Regions from separate parts of the Pseudomonas sp. LARHCG127 genome, predicted to be linked through region 2. Evidence: predicted binding sites of a transcription regulator. Region 2 holds the regulator's gene; the other holds the start of a gene.

Region 1 (7,089 bases), on a different contig from region 2:
CTGCGCTGCGGCAACCAGCTGATCAGCGTCGGCGACCGCTTGGGCGAAGTGCTGCAGAAGTGCGGACAGCCTGCGGCGCGGGATGACTTGGGCTACAAGCGCAGTGTCAATCGCCGGGAAGAATACCCGGTGGAAGAATTGACCTACGGCCCCAACAACGGCATGTATCAGTACCTGCGTTTCGAGGGGAATCGGCTGGTGGAGATCACCAGCAAGCGGGGGCGGTGACCGAGTCACGACGCAACTCGCGAACATTTGTGTTGTTCGTGCCGCCGCCATCGCGAGCAAGCTCGCTCCCACAGGGGCCCGATTTCAATGCGATCCACTGTGGGAGCGAGCTTGCTCGCGATGAAGGCAACTCGGTTCCCGGCTGCCACGCACTGCCCCCTCTCCAAAATAGAACAGGCCCCCGACACAAATGCCGGAGGCCTGTAATGGCCACATCCCTATGGCCTTTCGCATGAACTCCAAAGCAACGGCAAGCGTATGACTCAGCCCGTTTGCCGTGCCTTCTCCCAGTCCAGGCGAGAAGCCTTGGCCTTACTCGGCTTTCAGGCCGTCAGCCGATACGGCCTTGACGCCTTTGATTTTCTTGGCGATCGCCACGGCCATATCTTTCTGAGCGTCGGTCACGGCAACAGTGGACGACAGCGACACAACGCCTTTGTTGGTTTCGACTTTGATATCTGTACCTGGAATGCCTTTTTCAGTGACCAGGTCAGCTTTGACCTTGGTGGTGATCCAGGTATCGGAAACGTCTTCTTTGGCCTCTGTCACTTCGCCTGCAGCCAGCATCATTGGCGCCTGAGTTGCTTGAGTGGTCTCGGCGAATGCGCTAGCCATGGTCAGGGTCAGAGCGGTAGCAGCGGCGGCAGTGATAGCGAACTTTTTCATACGAGTAACTCCTGTTTTTCTCAGAAACCGCCGGAGATGAATCCCGGCAGGGTTAACAGGAGTAGTGCGAAGGCTGTGCCAGTTTTGAAACATTTATAAATTGCTTATAAATCAGCAGGTTAAGCGAAGCGACGATTTTGGCGATCATGCAAAATGCATGACATGTCGATTTTCGACATGCAAGTTGCGGGTTTCGCTCGCCCGCTAAGCTTCTGAATTCCTGAACATTTCCAACGCCCAATAAAAAAGCCCCGCTGTTTAAGCGGGGCCGAGTCAACCGGCATTGTTATGCACCGTCACAACCAGCCGGCAAGAATTCTTGAGCGGCAGTAGAGGCACAGGTCCAGACCCCTGCGGCAGATCGACTGAGCGTGATAGTTCTGCCGAGCACCGGGGCAGGTGCATTAAGGAGGGTGCAAGCGATCGTGCCTACTCCATCGTTGGCCGTCCCCGACGCTGTGAGTGTGCAGTTGCTGGTGGGCGATGTTCCACCGATGTTGGCCAAGGACGGATTGGTACCTTGATTCATGACGTCCTCGAACGGCACTTTCAATGCAGTGACCTCCGCCAGCCCAGCCGTCGCCTTGGCCCGCGCCTGATACTTGGAATATTGCGGCAACGCGAACGTCGCCAGAATGCCGATGATCGCCACGACGATCAGCAGCTCGATCAGCGTAAAGCCCTTTTGCTTATTCATAGACATCTCCCATGCATGAGTCGAAATCTCATGACCTGAAACCGCCATTGCAGGGCACATGCCAACCCTCAAGCCCCATCAATAAAGGGTGTCGATCCCGCACAACGGCGGCGTCCTACCTCAACAACCGCACTATCTGACGTTTTTTGTCACCCTGGCCCGCTGGTTTGGCGTCGATGCTTGACTAGGCTATAAGTCATGAACTGTCCGCGTCCGGTATCCCCATGAATGACATCGCCCTCAGCGGCCTGACCAAGCAATTGGTGCTGGCCGAACTGCTCACCGAGCAAAGTGCGCAACAGGCGTATCAACAGGCCCAACGCAGCCGCATCCCCCTGGTCAGCTACCTGGTGCAGAACAAACTGGTCCAGAGCCGCCAGATCGCGGAAATCGCCTCGGAGCATTTCGGCGTGGCCCTGCTGGACCTCAACAGCCTGGACAAGGAAGCCCAGCCCACCGGCCTGGTCAGCGAAAAACTGGTGCGCCAGCACCACGCCCTGCCGCTGTGGCGGCGTGGCAACAAGCTGTACGTGGGCATCTCCGACCCTACCAATCACCAGGCCATCAACGACATCCAGTTCAGCACCGGCCTGACCACCGAAGCCATCCTGGTGGAGGACGACAAGCTCAGCGACGCCATCGAAAAATTCTTCGAGTCCAGTAGCACCGGCCTGGAAGGCATGGGCGATGTTGACCTCGATGGCCTGGACATCGAATCGATCGACGACACCAAGCAGGACTCCATCGGCACCCAAGACACCGATGACGCGCCCGTGGTGCGCTTCGTCAACAAGATGTTGCTGGACGCGATCAAGGGCGGCTCTTCCGACCTGCACTTCGAACCCTACGAAAAAACCTACCGGGTGCGGGTGCGCACCGACGGCATGCTGCGGGAAGTGGCCAAGCCGCCGATCCAATTGGCGACCCGCATCGCCGCCCGCCTGAAGGTCATGGCCAGCCTCGATATTTCCGAGCGGCGCAAACCCCAGGACGGCCGGCTGAAAATGCGCCTGTCGAAAACCAAGTCCATCGACTTCCGGGTCAACACCCTGCCCACGCTCTGGGGCGAAAAAGTAGTGATCCGGATCCTCGACCCGTCCAGCGCGCAAATGGGCATCGATGCCCTGGGCTACGAGACGGACCAGAAAGACCTGTACATGGCCGCCCTCAAGCAACCGCAAGGGCTGATCCTGGTCACCGGCCCGACCGGCTCGGGCAAGACCGTGTCGCTGTACACCGGGCTGAACATCCTCAACACCGTGGACATCAACATTTCCACCGCCGAAGACCCGGTGGAGATCAACATGGAAGGCATCAACCAGGTCAACGTGAACCCGCGCCAGGGGCTGGACTTCGCCCAGGCCCTGCGCTCGTTCCTGCGCCAGGACCCGGACGTGATCATGGTCGGCGAGATCCGCGACCTGGAAACCGCCGAAATCGCCATCAAGGCCGCCCAGACCGGCCACCTGGTGCTGTCCACCCTGCACACCAACAGCGCCGCCGAAACCCTGATCCGCTTGCAGAACATGGGCATTCCGGGGTTCAACATCGCCACAGCCGTGCACCTGATCATCGCCCAGCGGCTGGCGCGCAAGCTGTGCAACCACTGCAAGAAGGCCATCGAGGTTCCCGAGGAAGCCTTGCTCAAGGAAGGTTTCCCTCGGGAACGCATCGGCACATTCACGATCTATGAGCCGGTCGGTTGCGAACAGTGCAACCACGGTTACAAAGGGCGCGTGGGGGTTTACGAAGTGGTCAAGAACACGCCCGAGCTGCAACGGTTGATCATGGCCGAGGGCAACTCGCTGGAAATCGATCTGCAGATGCGCAACGACGGCTTCAATGACCTGCGCGCATCGGGGCTGCTCAAAGTGATGCAGGGCGTCACCAGCCTCGAAGAAATCAACCGGGTCACCAAGGATTGAACATGGCGGTCAAGGCAGTCAAAACCGATGTGTACACGTGGGAAGGCAAGGACCGCAAAGGCACGAAAATGACCGGCGAGCTGACGGGCCAGAGCCCGGCCCTGGTCAAGGCACAACTGCGCAAGCAAGGCATCAACCCGGAGAAGGTCCGCAAGAAATCCACCTCGATATTCAGCAAGGGCAAGCGCATCAAGCCGCTGGACATTGCCCTTTTCACCCGCCAGATGGCCACGATGCTCAAGGCTGGCGTACCGCTGCTGCAAGCGTTCGACATCATCGGCGAAGGCTTCGACAACCCCAACATGCGCAAACTGGTGGATACGGTGAAGCAGGAAGTTGCCGCCGGCAACAGCTTCGCCGCCTCGCTGCGCAAATGCCCGCAGTACTTCGACGAGCTGTACTGCAACCTGGTGGACGCCGGCGAACAGGCCGGCGCCCTGGATACGCTGCTGGACCGGGTGGCGACCTACAAGGAAAAGAGCGAAGCCCTCAAAGCCAAGATCAAGAAAGCCATGACCTACCCGACGGCGGTGATACTCGTCGCTGCGGTGGTCACTGGCATCCTGCTGGTCAAGGTGGTGCCGCAGTTCGAATCGGTCTTCTCCGGGTTCGGGGCGCAGTTGCCGGCCTTCACGGTGATGGTCATCGGCCTGTCGGAGTTCATGCAGGAGTGGTGGTGGATGCTGCTGGGCGGTTTGGCCGGCGCGTTTTTCGGGGTGAAATATGCCCTCAAGCGGTCCCAGGCGTTTCGTGACTGGCGGGACAAATGGCTACTCAAGCTCCCCTTGATCGGCACCTTGATGTACAAGTCCGCGGTGGCTCGCTTTGCCCGCACGCTCTCGACCACCTTCGCCGCTGGCGTGCCGCTGGTCGAAGCCCTCGATTCGGTGTCGGGCGCCACCGGCAACGTGGTATTCAAGCGCGCCGTGCAGCGCATCCGCCAGGACGTCTCCACCGGCATGCAGTTGAATTTTTCCATGCGCGCGTCGGGGATCTTTCCGAACCTGGCCATCCAGATGACCGCCATCGGCGAGGAGTCCGGCGCGCTGGATGACATGCTCGACAAGGTCGCGAGCTTTTATGAGGCCGAAGTGGACAATCTGGTGGACAACCTCACCAGCCTGATGGAACCCTTCATCATGGTGATCCTGGGGATCGTCGTCGGTGGCCTGGTGGTTGCCATGTACTTGCCCATCTTTCAACTCGGCTCTGCGATCTGACATGCCCTTGAGCGAATTTTTCGTGCTGTATCCCCTGGCTTTCGTGCTCGTTGCGGCATTGCTCGGCCTGATCATCGGCAGCTTCCTCAACGTGCTGGTGTGGCGCCTGCCGAAGATGCTCGACCGCGAATGGCGCCTGCAAGCCCACGATCTGCTGGGCCTGCCGGCTGAGGCCCCGGGCCCGGTCTATAACCTGATGTTGCCGCACTCCCAGTGCCCCCACTGCGACCATCGCATCCGCGCCTGGGAAAATATCCCCGTGCTCAGCTACGTGATGTTGCGCGGCCGCTGTTCGAGTTGCGCCGCGCCCATTGGCAAGCGTTACCCCCTGACCGAAGTGGCCTGCGGCGCGTTGTCGGCATTCGTCGCCTGGCATTTCGGCTTTGGCTGGCAGGCCGGCATGGTGATGGTGTTGACCTGGGGCCTGCTGGGCATGAGCCTGATCGACGCCGAGCATCAATTGCTGCCCGATACCTTGGTGCTGCCGTTGTTGTGGCTGGGCTTGATCGTCAACAGTTTCGGCCTGTTCGTTCCTTTGGACCAAGCGATGTGGGGCGCGGTGGCCGGCTACCTGGCGCTGTGGTCGGTGTTCTGGGTGTTCAAGCTGATCACCGACAAGGAAGGCATGGGCTACGGGGACTTCAAGCTGCTGGCAATGCTGGGCGCCTGGGGCGGTTGGCAGATCCTGCCGCTGACGCTGCTCTTGTCGTCGCTGGTGGGCGCCGTTATCGGGGTCATTGTGCTGCGCCTGCGTGACGCTCCCGGGTCGACACAAATCCCCTTTGGGCCTTATCTGGCCATTGCCGGCTGGATTGCCTTGCTCTGGGGTGGTCAAATAACCGACTTCTACTGGCAGTCTGTCGGTTTCTAATGTCGATCTTTTATGAATAACCCCCTGGAAAAACCCTGGATCCTCGGCCTGACCGGTGGCATCGGCAGCGGCAAGAGCGCGGCGGCCCAGCATTTTATCGACCTGGGTGTGCACGCCGTCGACGCCGATCACGCCGCACGCTGGGTGGTCGAGCCCGGGCGCCCGGCGCTGGCGAAAATCGCCGAACACTTCGGCCCTGGCGTATTACAGGCCGACGGCGCCCTGGATCGGGCGGCGCTGCGCAAGCTGATTTTCGAGCAGGCCGAGGAACGCCGCTGGCTCGAAGCACTGCTGCATCCGTTGATCGCCGAGGAAATCGCCCATCACCTGGCCCAGGCACAATCGCCCTACGCGATCCTGGTGTCGCCGCTGCTGATCGAGTCAGGCCAGTACGCCATGACCCAGCGGATCCTGGTGATCGACGCGCCAGAACAACTGCAGATCGAACGTACCTTACAGCGCGACCAGACCAGCGAGCAGCAGGTCCAAGCGATCCTCAAGGCCCAATCCAGCCGCCAGGATCGCCTGAACCATGCCGACGACGTGGTGGTCAACGACCGCGACCTCGCCTGGCTGCACAGCGAGGTCGAGCGCCTGCATCACTTTTACCTTACTTTGCGTGGAGGCCAATCATGAGCCAAACCCCAACCGTCGATTGTCCAACCTGTGGCGCACCCGTGGAATGGAGCCCGGAGAGCAAATTCCGGCCGTTCTGTTCCGACCGCTGCAAACTGATCGACCTGGGCGCCTGGGCGTCGGAAGAACACAAGATCCCCGTGGCCCCGGACGCCGAGGATGAGTTGTTCAGCGAAGACTTCAATCCTCGCTCCCATCACTAAGGCCCGGTAGGAATCATTGTGGCGAGGGAGCTTGCTCCCGCTTGAGCGCGAAGCACTCATCGTTTTTTAGGGGCCGCTACGCGCCCCAGCGGGAGCAAGCTCCCTCGCCACGGGCTCATCGTCATCTCAGGTAACGGAGTTCTCCCCTAAGGCCGCATGAAACCGTAATCCTGTTCATCGTCGAGGTTTTCCGCCAGGAAACTCAGCTCGTCGGCCAAGTCTTCAGCGCTGCGCACGGTCTTGCTCTGCTGCACGATGGCACTGAGCAAGGCTCGCAGGCTCAAGCCCGGGTCGAAACCGATCTCCATGGCGGCGTCGTGGCTACGCCTGATCTCTTGTCTGGCCCACTCATAAACACTCATGGTTGTGCTCCTGGAAATTTTCCAGAGCATGCAGGGCGTGCGCAGGGGCAGCCTTGACGTGAATCAAGGCTTGTCATCATCGTTCCACGGCGCCGACAGGTAGCGCGTGCGGTTGAAGGTCTCCAGCCATTCGGGGCTGAACACCACCAACGCACTGATCACCATGCCGTTGATGAACGCCTCGGGAAAGATGATCAGCCAGAGGTAGCCGATGAAATCCTCCAGCCAGTAAGGCATGGCGAATATCCCGTCGTACCACAGCAGGCCAAGCCCAAGCAGCA
Region 2 (7,089 bases):
GTCGGCCAGTCCTGAGAGGCTGATCGCAGCGCCAGGACGTCCGGTCATTGCGCCGCGGATCTGGTTGTTCGTGTTCGCCATCATCGCCCACAACATTCCGGAAGGCATGGCGGTGGGCGTGTCAGCAGGCGGCGGCATGCCCGATGCCGACAGCCTGGCAATGGGTATCGCCTTGCAGGATGTCCCCGAAGGGCTGGTGATCGCGCTGGTGCTGGCCGCGGCGGGTATGTCGCGGGTGAAGGCGTTCCTGATTGGCGCCGCGTCCGGGCTGGTCGAACCCGTGTTCGCGCTGTTGTGCGCCTGGTTGGTGAGCCTGGCCGAAATGCTCTTGCCCCTGGGGCTGGCGTTGGCGGCCGGGGCGATGCTGCTGGTGGTGACCCATGAGGTCATACCCGAATCCCGTCGCAATGGTTACGAGAAATTGGCGAGCCTGGGATTGCTGGTGGGGTTTTGTCTGATGATGGTGTTGGATACGGCGTTGGCCTGATCCAATCCAGGGGCCATGCGTTTGTGCTGTTGTGGCGAGGGAGCTTGCTCCCGCTGGCCTGCGAAGCGGGCCCCGTTGTGTTTTCCTGCTGTGGATTTACGGCTGCTTCGCAGCCGAGCGGGAGCAAGCTCCCTCGCCACAACAAGCTCGGCTCGAGTCCTGGGGGGTTACTCGCCTTCGTCGAAATAATTGTTGATCAGCGCCACCAGCGCATCCATCGCTTCCTGCGCCTGCTCCCCTTCAGTGCTCAGGTGAATCCTGGTGCCCTTGCCAGCGGCGAGCATCATCATCGCCATGATGCTTTTACCGTCGACGGTGCTCTCGGGCGTACGCCCGACCCTGATCGTGGTATCCGGAAACTTCCCCGCCACACCGACGAATTTTGCCGACGCCCGGGCATGCAAACCCAGCTTGTTGATGATTTCAATTTCCCGAGCAGGCATCGCGATGTGAATCCTTTAGCTGAGGTCGCGGTGGCGAACCTGGACATTCTTCAGGGATTGTTGCAGGAGCTGACCCAGGCGTTCGGTCAGGTAGACGGAGCGGTGATGACCGCCGGTACAGCCGATGGCGATCGTGACATAGGCGCGATTGCTCGCGGCAAAGCGGGGTAGCCATTTGAGCAGGTAGCTGGAGATGTCCTGGTACATTTCCTCGACGTCCGGCTGTGCGGCCAGGTAGTCGATCACTGGTTGGTCAAGTCCGGACTGCTCGCGCAATTCCGGCTTCCAGTAGGGGTTGGGCAGGCAGCGCACATCGAACACCAGGTCGGCGTCCACCGGCATGCCACGCTTGAAGCCGAACGACTCCACCAAAAACGCCGTGCCCGGCTCCGGTTGGTTCAGCAGGCGCAGCTTGATTGTGTCACGTAGCTGATACAGGTTCAGGTGCGTGGTGTTGACCTTCAGGTCGGCCAGGTCGGCAATCGGCCCCAGCAACTGGCTTTCATCGTCGATGGCTTCGGCCAGGGAGCGGTTGGCGTTGCTCAGGGGGTGGCGCCGGCGGGTTTCGGAAAAGCGCTTGAGCAGCGTCTCCTCATCGGCATCCAGGTACAACACATCGCACTGGATATGCCGGCTGCGCACTTCCTCGAGCAGTTCAGGGAAGCGCGACAGGTGGCTCGGCAGGTTGCGCGCATCGATGGACACCGCCACCAGCGGCTGCGCCAGTTCCGTGTGGATCAGGGCGCGCTCGGCCAGTTCCGGCAGCAGGCCGGCGGGCAGGTTGTCGATGCAATAGTAGCCGCTGTCCTCAAGCACGTTGAGGGCCGTGCTTTTACCGGAGCCGGAGCGGCCACTGACGATGATCATGCGCATGTTTAATGACCGTTCTGCTCGTCCAGGACCACCTGGTACAAAGCTTCGTTACTCGGTGCGCTGCGCAGTTTTTCGCGCACTTCCTTGCGGTCCAGCATGCTGGCAATCTGGCGCAGCAGCTCAAGGTGCGCATCGGTCGCCGCTTCCGGAACCAGCAATACAAACAGCAGGTCGACCGGGGCGCCGTCGATGGCGTCGAAATCTATGGGGGTATCAAGGTGCAACAATGCGCTGATCGGCGCGGCACACCCCTTGAGACGGCAGTGAGGAATGGCGATGCCGTTGCCAAAACCGGTGGAACCGAGTTTTTCACGGGCAACCAGGGCCTCGAAGACGTCCTGCATCACCAGATCAGGCACCTCGCGGTGGATCAGGTTGGCAATTTGTTCGAGGGCTTTCTTTTTACTGCCGCCCGGCGCGTTCACTTGGGAACGGCCGGGGGTCAGGATGGTTTCTAGTCGGATCATGGATTGGGGGGGTTAACGACCGGTGGCGCCCTGGAGGAGGCTCTGGGTCTTTTCCTTATGCTTTTTGAGTTGGCGATCCAGCTTGTCGGTCAGCAGGTCAATCGCGGCATACATGTCTGTGTGCTCTGCGTTGGCAACCACTTCTCCGCCGGGAATATGCAGCGTGGCTTCGATTTTCTGCAGCAGCTTCTCGACGTTCATCGTGACTTGCACGTTGGTGATCTTGTCGAAATGCCTCTCCAATCGGTCGAGTTTTTCGCCGATGTAGGTGCGCAGGGGTTCGGTCACTTCCAGTTGGTGTCCACTGATGTTGACTTGCATACAGCTTCTCCTTCGTTGCCAGTGCATAAAGCGGCAGGCAGAAATGCCTGCCACTGGAACGCTGTGGCGTGGCCTTGTTACATCAACCGCTTGCGTTCGCTCGAAGGCGCGATCCCGAGGGATTCACGGTACTTGGCGACGGTACGGCGGGCCACCTGAATGCCTTGTGCCTCCAGTAAACCAGCGATCTTGCTGTCACTCAACGGCTTTTTCTGATTTTCCGCAGCCACCAGTTTTTTGATGATCGCGCGGATGGCCGTGGACGAGCATTCGCCGCCTTCGGAGGTGCTGACGTGGCTGGAGAAAAAGTATTTCAATTCATAGATGCCCCGGGGGGTATGCATGAATTTCTGGGTGGTCACCCGGGAAATCGTCGACTCGTGCATGCCCACGGCCTCGGCAATGTCATGCAGGACCAAGGGTTTCATCGCTTCATCGCCGTACTCCAGGAAGCCGCGCTGATGCTCGACGATCTGGGTGGCAACTTTCATCAATGTTTCGTTGCGGCTTTGCAGGCTCTTGATGAACCAGCGGGCTTCCTGCAGCTGATTGCGCATGAAGGTGTTGTCGGCGCTGGTGTCGGCACGCTTGACGAAGCCGGCGTACTGGGCGTTGACGCGCAGCTTGGGCACCGACTCCTGGTTGAGCTCCACCAGCCAGCGATCATTGTGCTTGCGCACGATCACGTCGGGCACCACGTACTCAGGCTCGGTGGATTCGATCTGCGAGCCGGGGCGCGGGTTGAGGCTCTGCACCAGCTCGATGACCTGGCGCAGCTCATCTTCCTTGAGCTTCATGCGGCGCATCAGTTGGCTGTAGTCGCGACCGCCCAGCAGGTCGATGTAATCGGTGACCAGTCGCTTGGCTTCGGCCAGCCACGGCGTCTTGGCGGACAGCTGGCGCAATTGCAGCAACAGGCACTCGCCCAGGTTGCGAGCGCCGATGCCGGCCGGCTCGAACTGCTGGATGCGATGGAGGACGGCTTCGATCTCGTCCAGCTCGATGTCGAGCTCGGGGTCGAAGGCTTCGAGGATTTCCTCGAGGGTCTCGTCCAGGTAGCCCTGGTTGTTGATGCAATCGATCAGGGTCACGGCGATCAGGCGATCGGTGTCGGACATCGGTGCCAGGTTCAGTTGCCACAACAGATGGCTTTGCAGGCTCTCGCCGGCAGAGGTGCGGGTGGTGAAGTCCCACTCGTCGTCATCGCTGCTTGGCAGGTTGCTGGCGCTGGTCTGGTAGACGTCTTCCCAGGCCGTGTCCACGGGCAGCTCGTTGGGAATGCGTTCGTTCCATTCGCCCTCCTCGAGGTTGTCCACCGTCGGGGCGGCTTCCTGGTAGGACGGTTCCGGGATCTCGGTGTTGGTCTTTTGCTCGACGTTGTCGGCCAGCGGATCGGTGTTATCGAAGTCGTCGCCTTCTTCCTGGCGTTCGAGCATCGGATTGGACTCCAGGGCCTCCTGGATTTCCTGTTGCAGGTCCAGGGTCGACAATTGGAGCAGGCGGATGGCCTGTTGCAGCTGCGGTGTCATCGTCAGCTGCTGGCCCATTCTCAAGACTAGCGATGGTTTCATGGCAGGGGCTTAACACCTTATTCGCCGGCGCACATGCGCCATCCACTACAGGGCGCCGGAGCGCCAAACTTAAGCAAATTATATGCCTGAAACTGAAGTGTTTGCCTAGAGCGTCGCCATAATAAAATCAAACGACGCCCGGGCAATTCGCCAGACACGTGTGCTTACAGGCGGAACTCATGGCCCAGGTACACTTCCTTGACCAGGTCGTTGGCCAGGATCGCAGCGGAGTCACCTTCGGCGATCAACTGACCGTCATTGACAATGTAGGCGGTTTCGCAGATGTCCAGCGTCTCGCGCACGTTGTGGTCGGTGATCAGCACGCCGATGCCCTTGGCCTTGAGGTGATGGATGATCTGCTTGATGTCCCCCACCGAGATCGGGTCCACGCCGGCGAACGGTTCGTCGAGCAGGATGAATTTCGGCGCGGTGGCCAGGGCGCGGGCGATTTCCACGCGACGCCGTTCACCACCGGACAGGCTCATGCCCAGGTTGTCGCGAATGTGGCTGATGTGGAATTCCTGCAACAGGCTTTCCAGCTCCTGGCGACGGCCGGCCTTGTCGAGTTCCTTGCGGGTCTCGAGGATTGCCATGATGTTGTCGGCCACCGACAGTTTGCGGAAGATCGACGCTTCTTGCGGCAAATAGCCGATACCGGCCTTCGCGCGGCCGTGCATCGGCTGGTGGCTGACATCCAGGTCGTCGATCAATACGCGACCCTGATCGGCCTGGACCAGGCCGACGATCATGTAGAAGCAAGTGGTCTTGCCCGCGCCATTGGGGCCGAGCAGGCCGACGATCTGGCCGCTGTCGATGGACAGGCTGACATCACGCACGACTTGACGGCTCTTGTAGCTCTTGGCCAAGTGCTGAGCTTTCAGAGTTGCCATTACTGGGCCTTCTGCTCGGTTTTCTTTTTAGGCTGGATCACCATGTCGATCCGCGGACGCTGCTCGGTCACCTTGCTGCCGGTGGCGCGACCGGCGCTGGCGAGTTTCTTGTTTGTGTCATAGACGATTTTCTCGCCTTGGGTGACGTTGTTGTCCTTGTCGACGACCTTGGCACGGTCGATCAGGACCACGCGATCCTGGGAGGCGTGGTACTGGATGGTCACCCCGTAGCCTTGTACCGGCTTGGTGTCGCCTGCGGTTTGCATCTGCTCGAAATAGGCCAGGTTGCCCACCGAGGTCACCACGTCGATATCGCCGGACTGGGTGCGGGTGATGGTCACGGTGTTGCCGGTGACCTTCATCGAGCCTTGGGTGATGATCACGTCGCCTTTATAGGTGGCGACGCCATTCTTGTCGTCGAGTTGCGCGTCGTCGGCCTGGATGCGGATAGGCTGGTCGCGGTCGGTGGGAAGAGCCCAGGCGCTCGCGCTTCCCAGTGCTGCGCCCAGACTGAGCAAAATAGGGAGGGTTTTAGCGAGCTTCATACTGTCCTCTTACGTTCGATAGCAGGTGTATCCTGCTTTCCTTCAAATACGCCTTCATTCCCGTGCCAGTCGATACACCCCCGGCGCCGTCGATTCTAACGGGTTGCTCGGTCTGCGCATATTCTTGCTGCGGGAATACCGTCATGCGTGTGCTGGTGATGATGGTCGTACGGTTTTTCTCGTCGGTCCGGGCGATGCGTACCGAGTCGATTAGTTCCACTTCGGTGCCACCGGAATTGACTTCGGCGTGCTCGCTCTGCACATGCCAGGGAAAATCGGTGCCGCGGAATATGTTCAAGTCCGGCTTGGTGACCAGCGTAATGTCAGTGGCCTTGACGTGGTCGACCTTGTCGGACGTCATCTCATATTGCACTTTGCCGTCGGGCAGGTACTGCAGGGTGTGGGTGTTGGTCGCGTACCAGTCGATCTTTTCCTCGACTTGGGCCGCAGGCTGGTCGAGAAACCGTTCAGGGCTGATGTTCCAATAGCCCACCGCGGCGAAAATCGCCGCGATACAGGCAAACACCACAACGGTGCGAATCTTTTTGCTCAGCATAAATGGCTCACAGGTACGCGGCGTTGGCCGCTTCGAGACGGCCCTGGGCGCGCAGGATCAGTTCACAGAATTCACGGGCGGCACCTTCGCCGCCTCGCGCCGTGGTGATTCCGTGGGCGTGCTCGCGCACGAAGCTGGCCGCGTTGGCGACGGCCATGCCCAGGCCGACCCGGCGAATCACCGGCAGGTCCGGCAGGTCGTCACCGAGATAGGCCACTTGTTCATAGCTTAGGTTGAGTTGGCCCAAGAGCTCGTCCAGCACCACCAGTTTGTCTTCGCGCCCCTGGTAAAGGTGCGGGATGCCGAGGTTCTTCGCGCGCCGCTCGACCACCGGGGTCTTTCGGCCACTGATGATAGCGGTCTGCACGCCGGCGGCCATCAACATCTTGATGCCCTGGCCGTCGAGGGTGTTGAAGGTCTTGAACTCGCTGCCGTCTTCGAGGAAATACAGGCGACCGTCAGTCAGCACGCCGTCCACATCGAACACGGCCAGCTTGATGGCTTGGCCCCGTTGCAACAGGTCTGTGTTCATTTACATGACTCCCGCGCGCAGCAAATCGTGCATGTTCAGGGCGCCCACCGGACGGTCTTCGCCATCGACGACGACCAGGGCACTGATTTTGTGGTCTTCCATGATTTTCAAGGCCTCGGCGGCGAGCATCTCGGCACGGGCGGTCTTGCCGTGGGGCGTCATGACTTGCTCGATGGTCGCGCTGTGGATGTCGATGGCGCGGTCCAGGGTGCGGCGCAGGTCGCCGTCGGTAAAGATCCCGGCGAGCTTGCCGTCGGCTTCCAGCACTACCGTCATGCCCAGTCCCTTGCGGGTCATCTCCATGAGCGCGTCCTTGAGCAACGTGCCGCGCACAACCTGTGGCAATGCCTGGCCGGCGTGCATCACGTTTTCGACTTTCAGCAGCAGGCGACGGCCAAGGGCAC

The links. Region 2 encodes sigma-54, which starts transcription at its own class of promoters, with help from an activator protein. Its sites were predicted from a motif close to ANTGGCATNNANNTTGCTNT; they were not measured.
Region 1: the regulator sigma-54 is predicted to act here: its motif matches at 1,638-1,657, upstream of ACIPQ1_RS27595 (pilin).

What each region holds. Positions count from the first base shown of each region.
Region 1 covers NZ_JBIXJT010000025.1:22,803-29,891, reverse strand. Annotated here, with positions in the region: gene ACIPQ1_RS27605 (DUF2845 domain-containing protein) at 1-228, shown strand, start outside; gene ACIPQ1_RS27600 (BON domain-containing protein) at 541-894, opposite strand; gene ACIPQ1_RS27595 (pilin) at 1,181-1,591, opposite strand; gene pilB (type IV-A pilus assembly ATPase PilB) at 1,816-3,516, shown strand; gene ACIPQ1_RS27585 (type II secretion system F family protein) at 3,519-4,736, shown strand; gene ACIPQ1_RS27580 (prepilin peptidase) at 4,738-5,607, shown strand; gene coaE (dephospho-CoA kinase) at 5,620-6,243, shown strand; gene yacG (DNA gyrase inhibitor YacG) at 6,240-6,446, shown strand; gene ACIPQ1_RS27565 (hypothetical protein) at 6,593-6,808, opposite strand; gene ACIPQ1_RS27560 (energy-coupling factor ABC transporter permease) at 6,872-7,089, opposite strand, start outside.
Region 2 covers NZ_JBIXJT010000015.1:76,187-83,275, forward strand. Annotated here, with positions in the region: gene ACIPQ1_RS23150 (ZIP family metal transporter) at 1-487, shown strand, start outside; gene ACIPQ1_RS23155 (HPr family phosphocarrier protein) at 655-930, opposite strand; gene rapZ (RNase adapter RapZ) at 946-1,803, opposite strand; gene ptsN (PTS IIA-like nitrogen regulatory protein PtsN) at 1,806-2,270, opposite strand; gene hpf (ribosome hibernation-promoting factor, HPF/YfiA family) at 2,283-2,591, opposite strand; gene ACIPQ1_RS23175 (RNA polymerase factor sigma-54) at 2,669-4,162, opposite strand; gene lptB (LPS export ABC transporter ATP-binding protein) at 4,327-5,052, opposite strand; gene lptA (lipopolysaccharide transport periplasmic protein LptA) at 5,052-5,597, opposite strand; gene lptC (LPS export ABC transporter periplasmic protein LptC) at 5,584-6,153, opposite strand; gene ACIPQ1_RS23195 (KdsC family phosphatase) at 6,161-6,685, opposite strand; gene ACIPQ1_RS23200 (KpsF/GutQ family sugar-phosphate isomerase) at 6,686-7,089, opposite strand, start outside.